DNA from 2 places in the Proteiniphilum saccharofermentans genome. Region 2 is predicted to be linked to the other one. Evidence: riboswitches for the same ligand, from Rfam matches in the RefSeq annotation. Region 2 holds a riboswitch; the other holds the start of a gene.
What was found. Region 2 has a riboswitch for cobalamin ahead of PSM36_RS08920 (TonB-dependent receptor). Riboswitches for the same ligand answer to the same signal wherever they lie in the genome.
Positions count from the first base shown of each region.

Region 1: linked by a shared signal. The riboswitch ahead of PSM36_RS17825 (TonB-dependent receptor plug domain-containing protein) and the one ahead of PSM36_RS08920 (TonB-dependent receptor) in region 2 are both predicted to bind cobalamin.

Region 1 covers NZ_LT605205.1:1,430,891-1,438,442, reverse strand. Annotated here, with positions in the region: gene groL (chaperonin GroEL) at 1-184, opposite strand, end outside; gene PSM36_RS05570 (co-chaperone GroES) at 366-638, opposite strand; gene PSM36_RS05565 (ABC transporter substrate-binding protein) at 969-1,778, shown strand; gene PSM36_RS05560 (cob(I)yrinic acid a,c-diamide adenosyltransferase) at 1,898-2,428, shown strand; gene PSM36_RS05555 (FecCD family ABC transporter permease) at 2,473-3,492, shown strand; gene PSM36_RS05550 (ABC transporter ATP-binding protein) at 3,679-4,485, shown strand; cobalamin riboswitch at 4,560-4,765, shown strand; gene PSM36_RS17825 (TonB-dependent receptor plug domain-containing protein) at 4,915-7,074, shown strand; gene PSM36_RS05540 (bifunctional adenosylcobinamide kinase/adenosylcobinamide-phosphate guanylyltransferase) at 7,163-7,552, shown strand, end outside.
Region 2 covers NZ_LT605205.1:2,278,966-2,286,517, reverse strand. Annotated here, with positions in the region: gene accC (acetyl-CoA carboxylase biotin carboxylase subunit) at 1-291, shown strand, start outside; gene PSM36_RS08930 (acetyl-CoA carboxylase biotin carboxyl carrier protein subunit) at 382-885, shown strand; gene PSM36_RS08925 (acyl-CoA carboxylase subunit beta) at 907-2,439, shown strand; gene PSM36_RS17800 (hypothetical protein) at 2,420-2,551, shown strand; cobalamin riboswitch at 2,608-2,822, shown strand; gene PSM36_RS08920 (TonB-dependent receptor) at 2,973-5,012, shown strand; gene PSM36_RS08915 (YncE family protein) at 5,026-6,210, shown strand; gene PSM36_RS08910 (PKD-like domain-containing protein) at 6,279-7,552, shown strand, end outside.

The DNA of each region.
Region 1 (7,552 bases), 850 kb from region 2:
CCAGTTCGATCTCTTTTGCTACTGTCACACCGTCCTTAGTGATCTGGGGAGCACCATATTTTTTATCAATAATTACATTTCTACCTTTGGGGCCGAGTGTAACTTTAACGGCATCCGCCAATTCGTCCACGCCCTTTTTCAGAAGGTCGCGGGCATCCATGTTAAATTTAATTTCTTTAGCCATTTTATTTCGATTATTTTTGTTTATTTTGAATTAGATTGATTGGATTGAGTTGGATTGATTGAGATTGATTGAGATTGGATTAGATTGAATCAGATTGAATTTCGCTATCAATCTCCTTTCAATCTGCCATCTATCTACCATCTATCTACCATCTATCTAAGTCAATCTTTTGGGTTACTGTTTATCCGATGATCCCTAAAATGTCAGACTGACGCATGATCAGGTGTTGCACTCCATCGATTTCAATTTCAGTGCCTGCATATTTCCCATAAAGCACTTTGTCGCCTTCTTTGACAACCATTTCTTCGTCTTTTGTACCTTTTCCCACAGCTACTACTTCGCCTTTCAGCGGTTTTTCCTTTGCCGTATCGGGAATGATGATTCCACTCACTGTCTTCTCTTCTGCAGCTGCCGGTTTTACCAGCACTCTGTCTGCCAATGGTTTAATATTCATACGTTCTACTAAAATTGATGTTAATATAATTAATGTTAGTTATCTAATTGACATTACCTCAACTGCGAATTCTGTGCCAAATTTATTCGCTCCCTTTTTCTGCCAAAAAAACTACCGGCTCGAGTAGAAACTGACAAATTTTCTGCCAAAATTTCAGTCACCCGCTTTACATTATACCTTCGCAGTTGCAAAAGTACCCCATATGGCATATTTAAGAAACCATCGTTGTTTTCAAATCTTATTGCGCTATTTACCCGTTTCTTGTTACCTTTGCACGAAAATGCGGAAAAGTGACTAAGTGGTTAAGTGACTAAGTAAAAAGGTGGAAAAATGAAAAAAATATTTCTGTTTCTGTTTGTCCTCGTGACATTCGCTGTGCAAGGGCAGCCATATACACGTATCGTGTCACTGGCTCCCTCGTTCACTCAAAGCCTTTATTACCTGGAAGCACAGGATAACCTGATAGGTTGTACAAGCTATTGTGTGGCGGCTAAAGGTGACAACAAAGAGATCGTATCTTCAGCAGTGAAAGCAAACGTAGAAAAGATCATCAGCCTGAAACCCGACCTGGTATTGGCTTCCGGATTGACCAATCCAAAAGATATCGAATTATTGAAGAAATTTGGCATAAAAGTAGAGATTATTCACTCTCCACAATCTTTCCGGGAAATCTGCAACCAGTTTATACACATGGGTGAACTGGTAGGCAAGACTGAAAAAGCCAACAGGCTGGTAGAAGAAAGCGAGCAGACAATCAAGAAAATAGTAGAAAGGAACAAACAAAAGACAAAACGGAAGATGTTCTTCCAAATCGGAGCCAACCCGTTGTTCGCGGTTACCCCCAATACGTTTATGGATGATTATATGACATTACTTGGCATTGAAAATATTTCCAAAAACCTGATACAGGGTGCAGTCTCACGAGAATTTGTCATTGCCCATAATCCCGATTATATTTTCATCGCCACTATGGGCATTGTAGGGGAAGAAGAACTGAGAACATGGAAAAGGTACTCCAGCTTGAAAGCAACCCGGAACAACCAGATACATATAATTGATTCCGATATTGCCTGCCAGCCGACTCCCATCACTTTTGTACAGACAATGGAATTAATGGACCGGTTAATGAGTGAAAAATGAAAAGTGAAAAATGAAATAAAATAAATTCACCTATGAAACGAGCATGAAAATGATTTCACCCAAGTTCATGATTAATGCGAGTTCCATACGATACATTTGAAAATAAATATTTTAATCGTATGAAAAAATTAGGATTAATACATATATACACCGGTGACGGGAAAGGAAAGACGACTTCGGCTGTAGGTCTGGCCGTACGTGCTTTGGGTAGCGGATTCAAGGTATGTTACTGTTCTTTCCACAAACGTCCCGAAAAATACGGTTATGCAGAAATGGAAAGCCTCAAAAAACTCGGTGCAACCGTACTGAATTTTGCCAAAGGACACCCACATCTTGATAAGAGCATCGACGGCGAACAAATCAAGAAGGAAGTTCCGGAAGCCATCGAAATCCTTAGAGAGAAAGTGGCCTCCGAGCATTACGATCTCCTTATCATGGACGAGATTCTTATTTCGGTACGCGATCAATATCTGGATGAATCGGTACTCCTTGATTTTATAAAATCCAAACCGGCCAATATGGAACTTGTAATGACAGGTAGGGCTGCCACGGATAACATAATGGAACTCGCCGATTACGTTACGTTCTGTAAGAAACTGAAACATCCTTACGACCGTAAGATACGGAGCCGGAAAGGAATTGAATATTAAATAACTGTGAACTGTTTCCGAAATACAGGTTAAGCTAAAAAAGAATGGGACAAAAACAATGGGTTTGGGGTATATATGTCTTACTGCTTTTGGTGGGATTATCAGCTGTCTCCCTTCTATCCCTGGGAACAGGAGAGATTTCGATTCGAATCAGCGACCTGCCTGGCATTCTTTCTGAAAAGGAGAGTATGGAATACGGTGTATTGGCATATATCCGTATTCCCCAAACATTGCTCGGGCTAACCATTGGCGGAAGCCTCAGCCTGGCAGGTGCCATATTACAAGGAATTTACCGTAATCCGTTAGTAGAACCTTATACACTTGGCATCTCCGGTGGTGCATCGCTAGGTATCACCTTTGCAATTGTTGCCGGACTCCATCTGCTTAATATCCTATTTCTGCCGTTAGCCGGTTTCCTCGGTGCTTTCGCAACCATCTTCCTGGTATATACCCTCAGCCTCGGAAGGGGTGGGCTCAGTGTCAACCGGATGCTACTGACCGGGGTGATGATTAGCTTCATCGCCTCTTCTTTGATGATGTTCCTTATGTCGATCACTTCTTCGGACAATATCCATGGTATTGTTTTCTGGATGATGGGATCGCTCAATGAAACAAACAGCACCTTGATCACAGTAATGATCGCTCTTTCACTCTTCTGCCTGATCATATCATACCTGTTCGTAATGCCGCTTAATGCTCTCCGACTGGGAGAAGAAAAGGCCAAACACTTAGGGTTTAACGCAAACAGCGTAATCCGCATCCTGTTCGTCATCACATCGCTGCTTACCGGAGCATGTATTGCCGTGGCAGGTGTCATCGGATTCGTCGGACTGGTTATCCCGCACATTGTTCGCCTGTGGGTAGGTACCGATTACCGCATATTGCTTATCTCTTCTTTTCTGAGCGGCGGCATATTCCTGATCCTGTGCGATGTAATTGCACGTACTATCATCTCGCCCAACGAGCTGCCTATCGGAGTAATTACCGGTATTGTCGGCGGCATAGTGTTTATCATGTTATTGAGTAATTCGAGACGGAAAGAACTCAGACGATATGATGATTAGTTGATGTGATGATTGGAAGGAGATTGAAGGGATGATTGAAAAAAGATTGAAAAAAGATTGAGGGAGATTGAGGAAGATAGATGAAGATTGAAGGGAGATTGAATAATTTATGTGAATTCTTTCTGAACTTCTTTCACTTTTCACTTTTCACTTTTAATTTTTAATTCATAACTCATAATTAATAGAATGCCTCCTTTTCTCGACATACAAAACCTCTCCTGCGGATATAGTAGCGGCTTCCGGGTACATGACATTAACCTGAAGCTCCCCGAAGGGTCGTTTGCGGGTATCATCGGGCCCAACGGATCCGGGAAAACCACACTGTTCAGGGGTATCTCAGGGACATTGCCGTTAAAAGAGGGAAATATCCTGCTTGAAGGAACTGACCTATCGGAACTCACATGGAGGGAAAAGGCGCAAAAACTCGCCATTGTCTCGCAATTCTCCGAAACAGCAGAACTATCGGTAGAAGAATATGTACTGATGGGACGTCTTCCCTACCGTCAACCATTCCAGTTCTTCGACAGGAAAGAAGATATCGAGATAGCACACCATTATATGCATCTGACCAATACCTATCGTCTGCGCCACAAATCGATGACGGAATTGAGTGGTGGTGAGCGACAAATGGCCAATATTGCCTGCGCCTTATCACAACACCCTCGCTTATTGTTACTCGACGAACCGACATCACACCTTGATATTACCCATCAGATGCAGTTCATGAACCTGATCCAACGACTGAACGAAGAGATGAAACTCAGTGTGATGATGATCTTACACGATCTCTCACTTGCTGCCGAGTATTGCGACTTCCTCCTGATGATGAAAAACGGGACAACCTTTTGCCAGGGAGCACCCGAAGTGGTGATTACCTATGAACATATCGAAAATGTATATGACACGGTAGTGATCGTAAAGACTAATCCCATATCAGGTAAACCGGTAGTCTTTCCCGTATCTGAACAGAGGTTACGCAATGGAAAAAAATAAATTATTTCACCAAACAAACCGATCTCCAAATAAACCCTCCAATATTTCATTTCCGAATCCCAAATAAAAACAGTACTTTTGCAGCGCTTTCGGGCACAATGGAATTCGGTAGTTTGCCATAAGCGAAGAAGCCGAAGCTGTACCCGCAGCCGTATGTTCCCTATTTACAGGGTTATCCGACATTTTCAAATGTAAAAGTCACTGTCCCGATAAATCGGGGTGGGAAGGCAACGGATAACCGGGAACGAGCCGGAAGACCTGACCGAAAGCATCAGCCATGCAAGCTTTCGGGATAAAAGCAGCGTTGAGATCATTTCCGGCATTTAAATTCTCCCGCATTTAAATTCTCCTTGTATCCGGAATTTCAAAACACTCTCTCCCTCGAAAGTTTATGGTTCAAACGAATGTTTAACTGTAAATTTTTCAACAATGAACAAGAAATTTTTCACCGGCATTTTTGCCTTGCTTTTCACTGGCACACTCCTCTATGCGCAGGATTCTGCCGAACAAACATATGACCTGGAGGAAGTAGTGGTCACCGCTACTCGTATGGGACTACCTTTAAAGAGCGTTCCACAGAAAGTGGAGATCATCGACAGTAAAAAAATAACCACCGTACAGGCTGACAATGCGGCCGACCTGCTTAAACGGACTGTCAACCTTGACATCATACAATATCCCGGCTCTTCATCGGCCATAGGTATGCGTGGGTTCAGCCCTTCCGCCCATAACCGCAACTACACATTGGTGTTGATCGATGGCAAACCGGCCGGGACAACCAATCTCACTTCTATCCCAACCGATTTTATCGAGATGATAGAAGTAGTGAAAGGCCCCTACTCAGTGCTCTATGGATCGGACGCAATGGGTGGCGTGATTAATATCATCACACGCAAACCCGGTGATAGCCGGACTGGCAATATCAGCCTTAGCGCCGGAAATTTCGGGCAGACCAACTTCAACGGATATGCATCGGGAGGCATTTCCGATAACGTTTCTTTAGCACTCGGCTTTTCAAGGAAAGCACAGGATAAAGATTATCGTATCGGGAAAAAGAATCTGATTTCTTTATCGGAAAAAGAGGAATTGATCCTCGACAAAAAATCGTATGGCGATATCATGACCAACAGCCAATACCAGATCAACCAATTCATGGGGAAATTGAATATTGGGTTCAATGACCTCTGGAGTGCCGATCTGTCAGGCATATTCGTCACTTCAAATGACATTGAAATGCCCGGTAACTATTGGCATTCTGAAGGATTGACCAAGAAAGACTTCGACCGGACCAATACCTCAGTCGATGTCCGTCGCAATACGTTCAATAACATATTGCTTATCTCCCCCTATTATTCTGTTTATAATGAGAGCAATTACGACAACAACACCGATAATGCATTTATCAACTACAAGGAGTCGGTCAAACAATATGGATTGAAGTTAAGCGATACACATACCTGGGGTGATTTCCAATTGATCGGAGGAATCGACCTGGATGCACTGAACGTCTCCTCCGAACGGTTTACAGATAAAATGACGCAGACGGATCCTTACCGTCCTGATCATAATAGCTTTGCTTCATCGGTATTTGTACAAGGAGCATACACAAAAGACAATCTATTTGTCAATGCCGGCCTACGCTATAGCTACACCAAATTCACACTGGAAGCAGATGATTTTCTCGGTAACGAAAAGAAAAGTAACAATTATTCCAACTTCAACCCTTCGGTCGGGATCAAATACTTCCTTACACCTATACTGAACATCCATGCCAGTGCAGGAAACGCTTTCTACATGCCCGACGCCTATAAGATGGCCGGACAATTCGAGGCGGGAGGCATGAAATACAAAGGAAATGAAGACCTGAAAGCTGAAACATCCACTTCATTCGATTTCGGGATGAACATATCCAATAATGAATGGTTGAATTTAGATGTGTCCTATTTTCACGCGTTTTATAAAAATAAGATCGTGAACGAGACAAAATTTGATGAAACAACCAACGACATGTACTTCACCTTTGCGAATGCCACAAATGGCCGCATGAACGGGCTGGAGCTTATGTTCTCATCCGATATCGCCAAAGAGTTTGGATCGCAAAATAGCCTGGAACTATATGCAGGTTTCACCCATATGTTCAATAACAAATTTGATGAAATAAGAGGAAAAGGCACACCTGATGAGAAGACGCTGACCAAAGATATACTCTACGTACGCCGCAATACAGGGAACTTCGGTATTACATTTGATACCAACCGCGGTTTTGTAACCCGGCTAAACGCACGCTATATCGGAAAACGGCTGGAACAGGACTGGATGTTTGCCTATGACGAAAATTGGAATCCTACCAGCCTTCGTCCCGATATAAAACCGGAAGATTACTACACCAAGGGCGATTATGAAACAACCGATCAGGTTCTTCAACATTCGGCACATCTGGTTTTTGATTATTCTGCTTACTATAATGTAACCCCGAAAGCACGTGTCGGGATATCAGTATCCAACCTGCTCGATGAAAATTACACCGAAAAAGACGGATACAATATGCCGGGACGTAGTATTATGGGGTCATTCAGCTATTCGTTCTGAAGAAATTAGGTAAATTTGCATCTGAACATGGTGCAAATTGATTTTGCGCACTAGAAAACAACTTAGTGTAAAATAAAACAGAAAAATAATGCGGGAGATTATTTTCATTACAGGCGGACAACGATCAGGCAAAAGCCGATTCGCACAAAAGTTGGCGGAAGAATATTCCTCCAGCCCGTTATATCTTGCCACGTCCCGCCGCTGGGACGATGATTTCGAACAACGTATCCGTCGTCATCAGGCTGACCGGGGTGAACAATGGGAAACCATCGAAGAAGAGAAATATTTGCGTTCTCTCTCACTTGCCGGTCGAACTGTCCTGCTTGACTGCATTACACTGTGGCTGACCAATATCTTCCATGATAACGACTATAATCTCGACGCTGCACTGGAAGAGGCAAAGTCGGAATGGAACGGTTTCATTCAGCAGGATTTCCGGCTAATCATCGTCAGTAATGAAATAGGGATGGGACTTCAT
Region 2 (7,552 bases):
TACGAATATAAAATCACGGGGGTAAAGACCAATATCGATTACCTTCGCCGCATTATGGACACACGTGATTTCGTAAAAGGAAATTATACCACGCATTTTATCGAAGACAATAGCAAGAAGCTGCAGGAAAGTGGCGGCAATGACAACGAGATAGAAGACATGGCCATCATCGCTGCCTATATAGACCATATAGTGAACAGCAATGATGCACCTTCATCATCGCCTGCCGATAATCTTCCCATAAGTCGCTGGCGCGCATTCGGTAAACAAAAGGGAGTTTTGAGGATATGAGATTCAAAATTCAAGATTTAAGATTCAAGATTTTTTGTCTTGGTTCTGAAATGTTCCATATGCATTGATGTAAGCAAATAAAATAATCGTATGAAGGCAAAGATAGGCAACAGGACATGTGAGGTGGAACTGATATCCAAAGATGGAAACAGAGTCGAAATCTCAGTGGACGGGAAAATATATGATATCGATGTGGTAATGTCGGAGAGCGGATTCTGTTCCATTCTTCACGAAGGACGTTCCTACAACGCTGAATCGGTACGCCATTCGGAAGGGAAATATACCATCACCACCAATTTTCGTTATTTCGACATCGAACTGTCAAATCCGCAGAAAAAATATATCAGAGGACGTCAATCCACCCCGGAAGAAGCACAGGAAACCATTACCTCCCCTATGCCGGGCAAGATCATAAAAATAATGGTTTCCGAAGGTATGGAAGTAAAACAGGGTGATCCGCTTATTGTGGTGGAAGCCATGAAGATGCAGAGCACTTATACGGCGGCCCAGAATGCTATCGTGGACAAAATCCACGTAGAGGAAGGCGATTCCGTAGCCCGCGATCAGTTACTCATATCTTTTAAAACCAATTAAAAGCAATTAAAAATCACAGCAATGACACTACAGGAAATATATCAGTCTTTTGAAGAAAAAAACAAAGCTGCCGAAGCCGGCGGTGGAGAGAAAGCGATCGAAAAACAAAAGCAATCCGGTAAACAGACAGCCCGTGAACGGATCGATATGTTATTGGACGATAATACATTTGTTGAAATCGACAAATTCATACTTCACGAATGTAACCACTATGGCATGCAGAACAGCCGTATCCCCGGCGACGGCGTAGTGGCCGGTTACGGAAAGATAGACGGACGATTGGTGTATGTCTATGCTTATGATTTCACGGTGTACGGCGGTTCACTGAGCCGCACGAATGCCAATAAAATTGTAAAGGTACAGAAGCTGGCGATGAAAAACGGGGCGCCGATCATTGCCCTGAACGATTCGGGGGGTGCACGCATTCAGGAAGGCGTGATGGCACTCAGTGGCTTTTCAGATATTTTTTATCAGAATATCAAAGCTTCGGGAGTCGTACCCCAGATTTCCGCTATCCTCGGCCCTTGTGCCGGCGGCGCCTGCTACTCTCCGGCACTTACCGACTTCATCTTTATGGTGAAAGAGAAAAGCTATATGTTTGTCACCGGTCCTGATGTGGTGAAAACAGTCACACACGAAGAACTGACCAAGGAAGAGCTGGGCGGGGCAACTACTCACGCATCCAAAAGCGGGGTGGCTCATTTCGTAGGCGAGGACGAGGAAGAAACGCTTATGATGATCCGTGAACTGCTGAGTTTTCTCCCTTCCAACAATATGGAAGATCCTCCGGTAGTGCCTACACACGACAGCATCTATCGACAATCTCCCAAATTGCAGACGCTGATCCCTGATGATCCGAATATTCCATATGATATGAAAAAACTGATTGAAGAGGTGGTGGACGAACATTACTTCTTCGAGATCATGTCGCAATTCGCACAAAATATCGTGATAGGATTCGCCCGCATGGGGGGCCGCACAGTAGGGATTGTGGCTAATCAACCGGCTTATCTGGCCGGCGTACTGGATATCGACGCATCGGACAAAGCAGCACGGTTCATCCGTTTCTGCGATTGTTTCGACATCCCTATCATTACTTTCGAAGATGTGCCGGGTTTTCTTCCCGGACGCGACCAGGAGCATAACGGTATTATCCGTCACGGAGCCAAGGTGGTGTTTGCCTATGTGGAAGCGACCGTCCCGAAGATCACACTTATAACGCGTAAGGCGTACGGAGGCGCGTATGTTGTCATGGCGTCCAAAGAGTCGGGAGCAGACGTGAACTTAGCTTATCCGAATGCCGAGATTGCGGTAATGGGTGCAGCAGGTGCGGTGAATATCCTGTATCGTTCATCCGACGAGACGGAGCGGCAAAAAGCGCTGAGCGAATACAAAGAGCTGTTTGCCAATCCTTACCGGGCTGCGGAAAAAGGATATATCGATGAGATTATCCTGCCGAAAGATACCCGCTACAAGTTGATCCAGGCACTGGAAATGACGGCTAACAAAACGGAGACTAATCCGCCAAAAAAACATGGCAATATTCCGTTATAAGGTGGAAGAGATGACTGATCTGGCATTTCGCATCGACTCCATGTACTCCGACGGCATTTACCCCCGATGTCTGAGAGAAATGATAGAGGATTTTCACAAGTCAGGGATTTAACAACATTCTTGTACCATTTTCACAAATTTATTGAATAAATCCCAAAAGAATAACCTATCTTTGCCTTGAATTTTGGTGTTATTCATTTCACACGGCTTCGAAATGAATGATGAAAAGGGAATCAGGTGCAAATCCTGAACAGACCCGCTGCTGTAAGCTCCGCTTACGTGCTGGACAAAAACCTCAATTGCCACTGTCCCGATAAACCGGGATGGGAAGGCGTTCAGACACGGGAGTAAGTCAGAAGACCTGCCAGAAATATATAGAGTTTTAAGCTTTCGGAGATTAGAGCTTACTACATCAGGAGGAACCATTCCTTATATATCCGTTCTCGATCATTTTTATATTCCGGAAGGAGATACCCTCTTCATGTGTGCATTTCTCGCGCAAAGCTGTTTATTAGCGAATAATAACCGGCGAAATGAGATTTTTCATTATTGTCAGAACCGGCTTTATTGCCGCTGTTCTTCTTGTGGTCAATTCCGTTGCTGCGCAGGATACCGACTCCATCACCACCTATTCGTTGGAGGAACTCGTGGTGTCGGCGCGAAGGATTCAAATGGATGTGATCCCGGTGCAGACACTGTCGGGTCAGCTCCTGGAAAACCTGAGTGCCCATTCGGTAGCCGATGCCCTGCGCTATTTCTCCGGCGTGCAACTTAAAGACTACGGAGGGATCGGTGGGCTTAAGACAGTGAATGTGAGAAGCATGGGGAGCCAGCATGTGGGAGTGTTTTATGACGGTATAGAGATTGACAACCCACAAAACGGTGTGGTCGATTTAGGTAGATATTCCCTGGATAATATAGAGGCCGTGTCGCTCTATAACGGCCAGAAAAGCGCCATATTCCAACCGGCCAAAGATTATGCCTCCGCCAGTTCCATCTATATGAATGCGAAAATCCCGGCGTTCGAAGGCGAAAAAAAACGTAATATAAAATTCACATTTAAAACAGGATCTTTTGACCTGATCAACCCATCGGTATATTGGGAACAAAAGTTCTCAGACAGATTATCTTCTTCCCTAAGCCTCGATTATACCAACTCTTCGGGAAAATATAAGTTCAGGTATAAAGTGGATAATAAGCTGGACGACCGGGGCGGGTATGATACAACCGCTGTTCGGCAGAACGGGGATATCCAATTGTTCAGGCTGGAACAGGCGCTGTTCGGCAAAATAAAGGACGGGGAATGGAAAACACGTCTCTATTTTTATGCCTCGGAACGAGGTTATCCGGGAGCGATCGTCAAAGAAGAACCGGGACGCTTTAAACACGAAGATCGCCAAAAAGACCGGAATATCTTCCTGCAGACATCCATAAGGAAACGGATTACAGACTCCTACTCGATCAGACTATCCGGAAAGTATGCCTACGATTACCTCTATTATGAGTCCGATACCCTGATACAGAAACTGCGTAACACATATATGCTGCACGATTTTTATATCTCGTCGGCCAATCTGTTCGGGATTCTCCCCTTTTGGACGGCCAATATCTCTGCGGATTTTCAATGGAATAAAATGAATTCCGATATAAAGGAATTTATCTATCCGCAACGCTGGTCTGGCTGGATTGCGGCGGCAACGTCGTTCGACCTGCAAAGGCTGAAAATACAGGCAAGTATCCTGGGAACTTTTGTGCATGAAACGACCCGGGAAGATAAAAAGGATATCCAGCGTGACTGGCAAAAAGTGACACCTACCGTGATGGCTTCATGGCAGCCGTTTCATGAAGAGCAGCTTTTTCTGAGGGCTTTTTATAAGGATATATTCCGCATGCCTACATTTGCCGAGATGCATCTGGCCTACATGGGAAGTCTCTCGTCCTACCTGAAGCCTGAATTTACGAAGCAACACAATATAGGTATCCTGTATTCAAAAAATGTCACCCCTTCATTGTATATGCAGGGACAGGTGGATGCCTACTATAATGAAGTGACCGATAAGCTTCTGGCAGTCCCCGGCGGAGTGAATTTCCGGTGGACGATGATGAATGTGGGCTTTGTAAAGATAAAGGGCATAGATATGTCACTCTCGGCTACGAACCGGTTCAGTAAAGAACTGACCATCGATGCGCAACTAAACTACACCTGGCAGAAAGCACAGGATTACAGCCCTATCACCGTAGAGAGCGATACCATCACTTACAAGGGACAGATCGCTTACATCCCGACCCATAGCGGATCGGCAATTCTGAGTGCTGCTTACCGCTCATGGACTCTGTCATACAGTTTTATTTATACCGGCGAACGGTTTACCGGAAGTGCCAATATTGCCCGTAACCGGCTGCAACCGTGGTACACAAGCGATCTGGCATTGGGGCGTTCGTTCCGGTGGAATAAGTCAGACTTGAAAGCAACGGTGGAAGTGAATAACCTGTTTAACCAGGCTTATGATGTGGTATTGAATTACCCGATGCCGGGTACAAATTATAAATTTATTCTCAACATTACATTATAACTACTTTTTGCAGATGCAGATAGATTTACATAAAATTTTGTGGCCCCTTTTAATCATTGGCCTCATTCTTTTCGACTCATGCAGGGGTGAAGAAGAGGAACTTATCCCGCCCGTGGTCACCCCCGTTGCGCCGGGAGAGTCGGGTCCTGTAAAAGGATTTTTCCTGCTGAACGAGGCCAATATGGGAAGTAACAAAGCCTCCATTGATTATTTCGACAGTGAGTCGGGATACTATTATCAGAATATTTATCCTCTCATTAATCCGACCATAGCGCATGAGCTGGGCGATGTAGGCAATGATATCCAGATCTATGGCGACAAGTTGTATGCCGTGATCAATGTGTCGGGATATATCGAGGTGATGGACGTGAAAACCGGGAAACATGTGAATTCCCTGACGATACCTAACTGTCGTTATATCGTTTTTGACAAAGGATATGCCTATGTGAGTTCCTATAACGGCCCGGTAAAGATTGAACCGGATGCACCGCTCGGATGCGTGGTCAAAATAGACACCGTAACCATGAGAGAAGTCGGGCGTGTTACTGTGGGGTATCAACCCGAAGAGATGGTGATCCGGGATAATAAACTATATGTCGCCAATTCGGGAGGCTACCGTGTGCCGGACTACGACAATACCGTGTCGGTGATAGACCTGGATAATTTCCGGGAAGTGAAAAAGATAACGGTCGGTATCAATCTGCACCGGTTGGAACTCGATAGCGATCACAATATCTATGTAAGTTCCCGGGGAGATTACAAGTACACCTCTTCCAATACTTATATCATCGGAAAGAACGATATGGTGACCAAATCACTCAATCTGCCCTGTTCTGAAATGACAGCAATAGGAGACTCTATCTATATGTACAGTGTTGAATGGAGCCATATCACCCAGAGAAACACCATCACCTACGCAATTGTCAACACAAAAACACAGACAGTGGTATCCCGTAATTTCATTACGGACAGGACGGACAAACAGATTGTAACGCCCTATGGTATCGCCGTCCACCCGGAAAACAGGGATATTTACGTAACCGATGCAAAGGATTATGTCAGTCCGGGTGTATTGTATTGTTTTGATAAGTATGGTAAACGCAAATGGGCTGTGGTGACGGGAGAAATTCCTGCGCATATCGTATTTACGAGGTATCGGTTGCAGGGGATTTCATCGCTGGTAGCTGGAAACAATTAATCATACGACTTGCGGGACCTGAATGAATTATCATATTACAAAAACTTTAAATATAAATAGTAGGAATTATGATCAAAACAACAGGAATGAAGCTGTTACTCCTTACACTTCTATCGGTTTTTATCATCTCTTGTTCAGAAGATGATCCCGTGATAGATCTCGGCGCCCCGGTCATTAAAATTGAGGCGGAAAACGGGGAGTATAAAGTAAAGAAAGGGAAATCGGTTCTCTTGTCCGCCACGGTGGAGAACGCTGTGAAACCCATCTATTCATGGAAATTGGATGGTAAAATCATCTCAACCGAGCAGGAGTTCGAATTCGGGGGTGAATATGCGGGCGAATATTTCGTTAATTTCCGTGTCGATGCAGAGAACGGATATGCCGAACAACAGGTGAAAGTGAGCGTACTCGACAAACTCCCTCCGGAGATCGATATGCCGTCCATGTTCATTGCTTATGCAGGGAAAGATAACGAACTTACAGCCGAGGTGCTGTATGCCGACGAAGCACACTATGTATGGAAGTTGAACGGTATGGTTGTATCGGAAGAAAAGACGTATGTGTTTAACGAAGTCTCACTGGGTTCCCAGACGCTTTCATTAAAAGTGGAGACCGAAGACGGCTCCGACCTGAAAGTATTCACCATCACAAACCTGCCTGTTCCCGAACCGGAATTGTTTTTTGATGACGGGCATTACCGGACGGTGACCAACAAAGATGAATTACGTAAGATGGCAGTCCCTGTCGGAAAAAGCCTCGTACTGGCCCCTGTTATTTGCAATATAGAAGATCCGGGAACATTCCAGTGGACGGTGGATGGGGTGACCCAATCCGAAACTTCGGAGTTTTTTACCTTTACTCCCTCAACCGAAAGGGTTTATCTTATTACGGTTACCGAGCAAAGCACACAGGCAAAAGCTGAGGTTGAAGTAACCTGTACAAAACCCGAAGGTACCTACTTCCGGGAAAAAACTGAAACCAGCAAAGCCACTGCGGCCCTGGCCTTCGATTATGTCCCTGCCCCCGGACAGTTTATTAACTACCAGATAGGATCAACAAAAACCCGTGCTTTAAATGATCTGCAAAATGCATTGAACAGAGGTGGCGCTCCTTATATCGGTGCTTACGGCGGTTATTGGATCGTCGGATTCGACCATAGTGTCAGGAATGTGGAAGAGAAAGCCGACCTGTTTATTGGTGGAAATGCTTTTGCCGGATGGAGTGAACCCGGAATTGTATGGGTGATGCAGGATGTAAACGGGAACGGGTTACCCGACGACACATGGTATGAACTGAAAGGCAGCGAGACAGGAAAATCTGAAACCCGTCAACGTTACGCGCT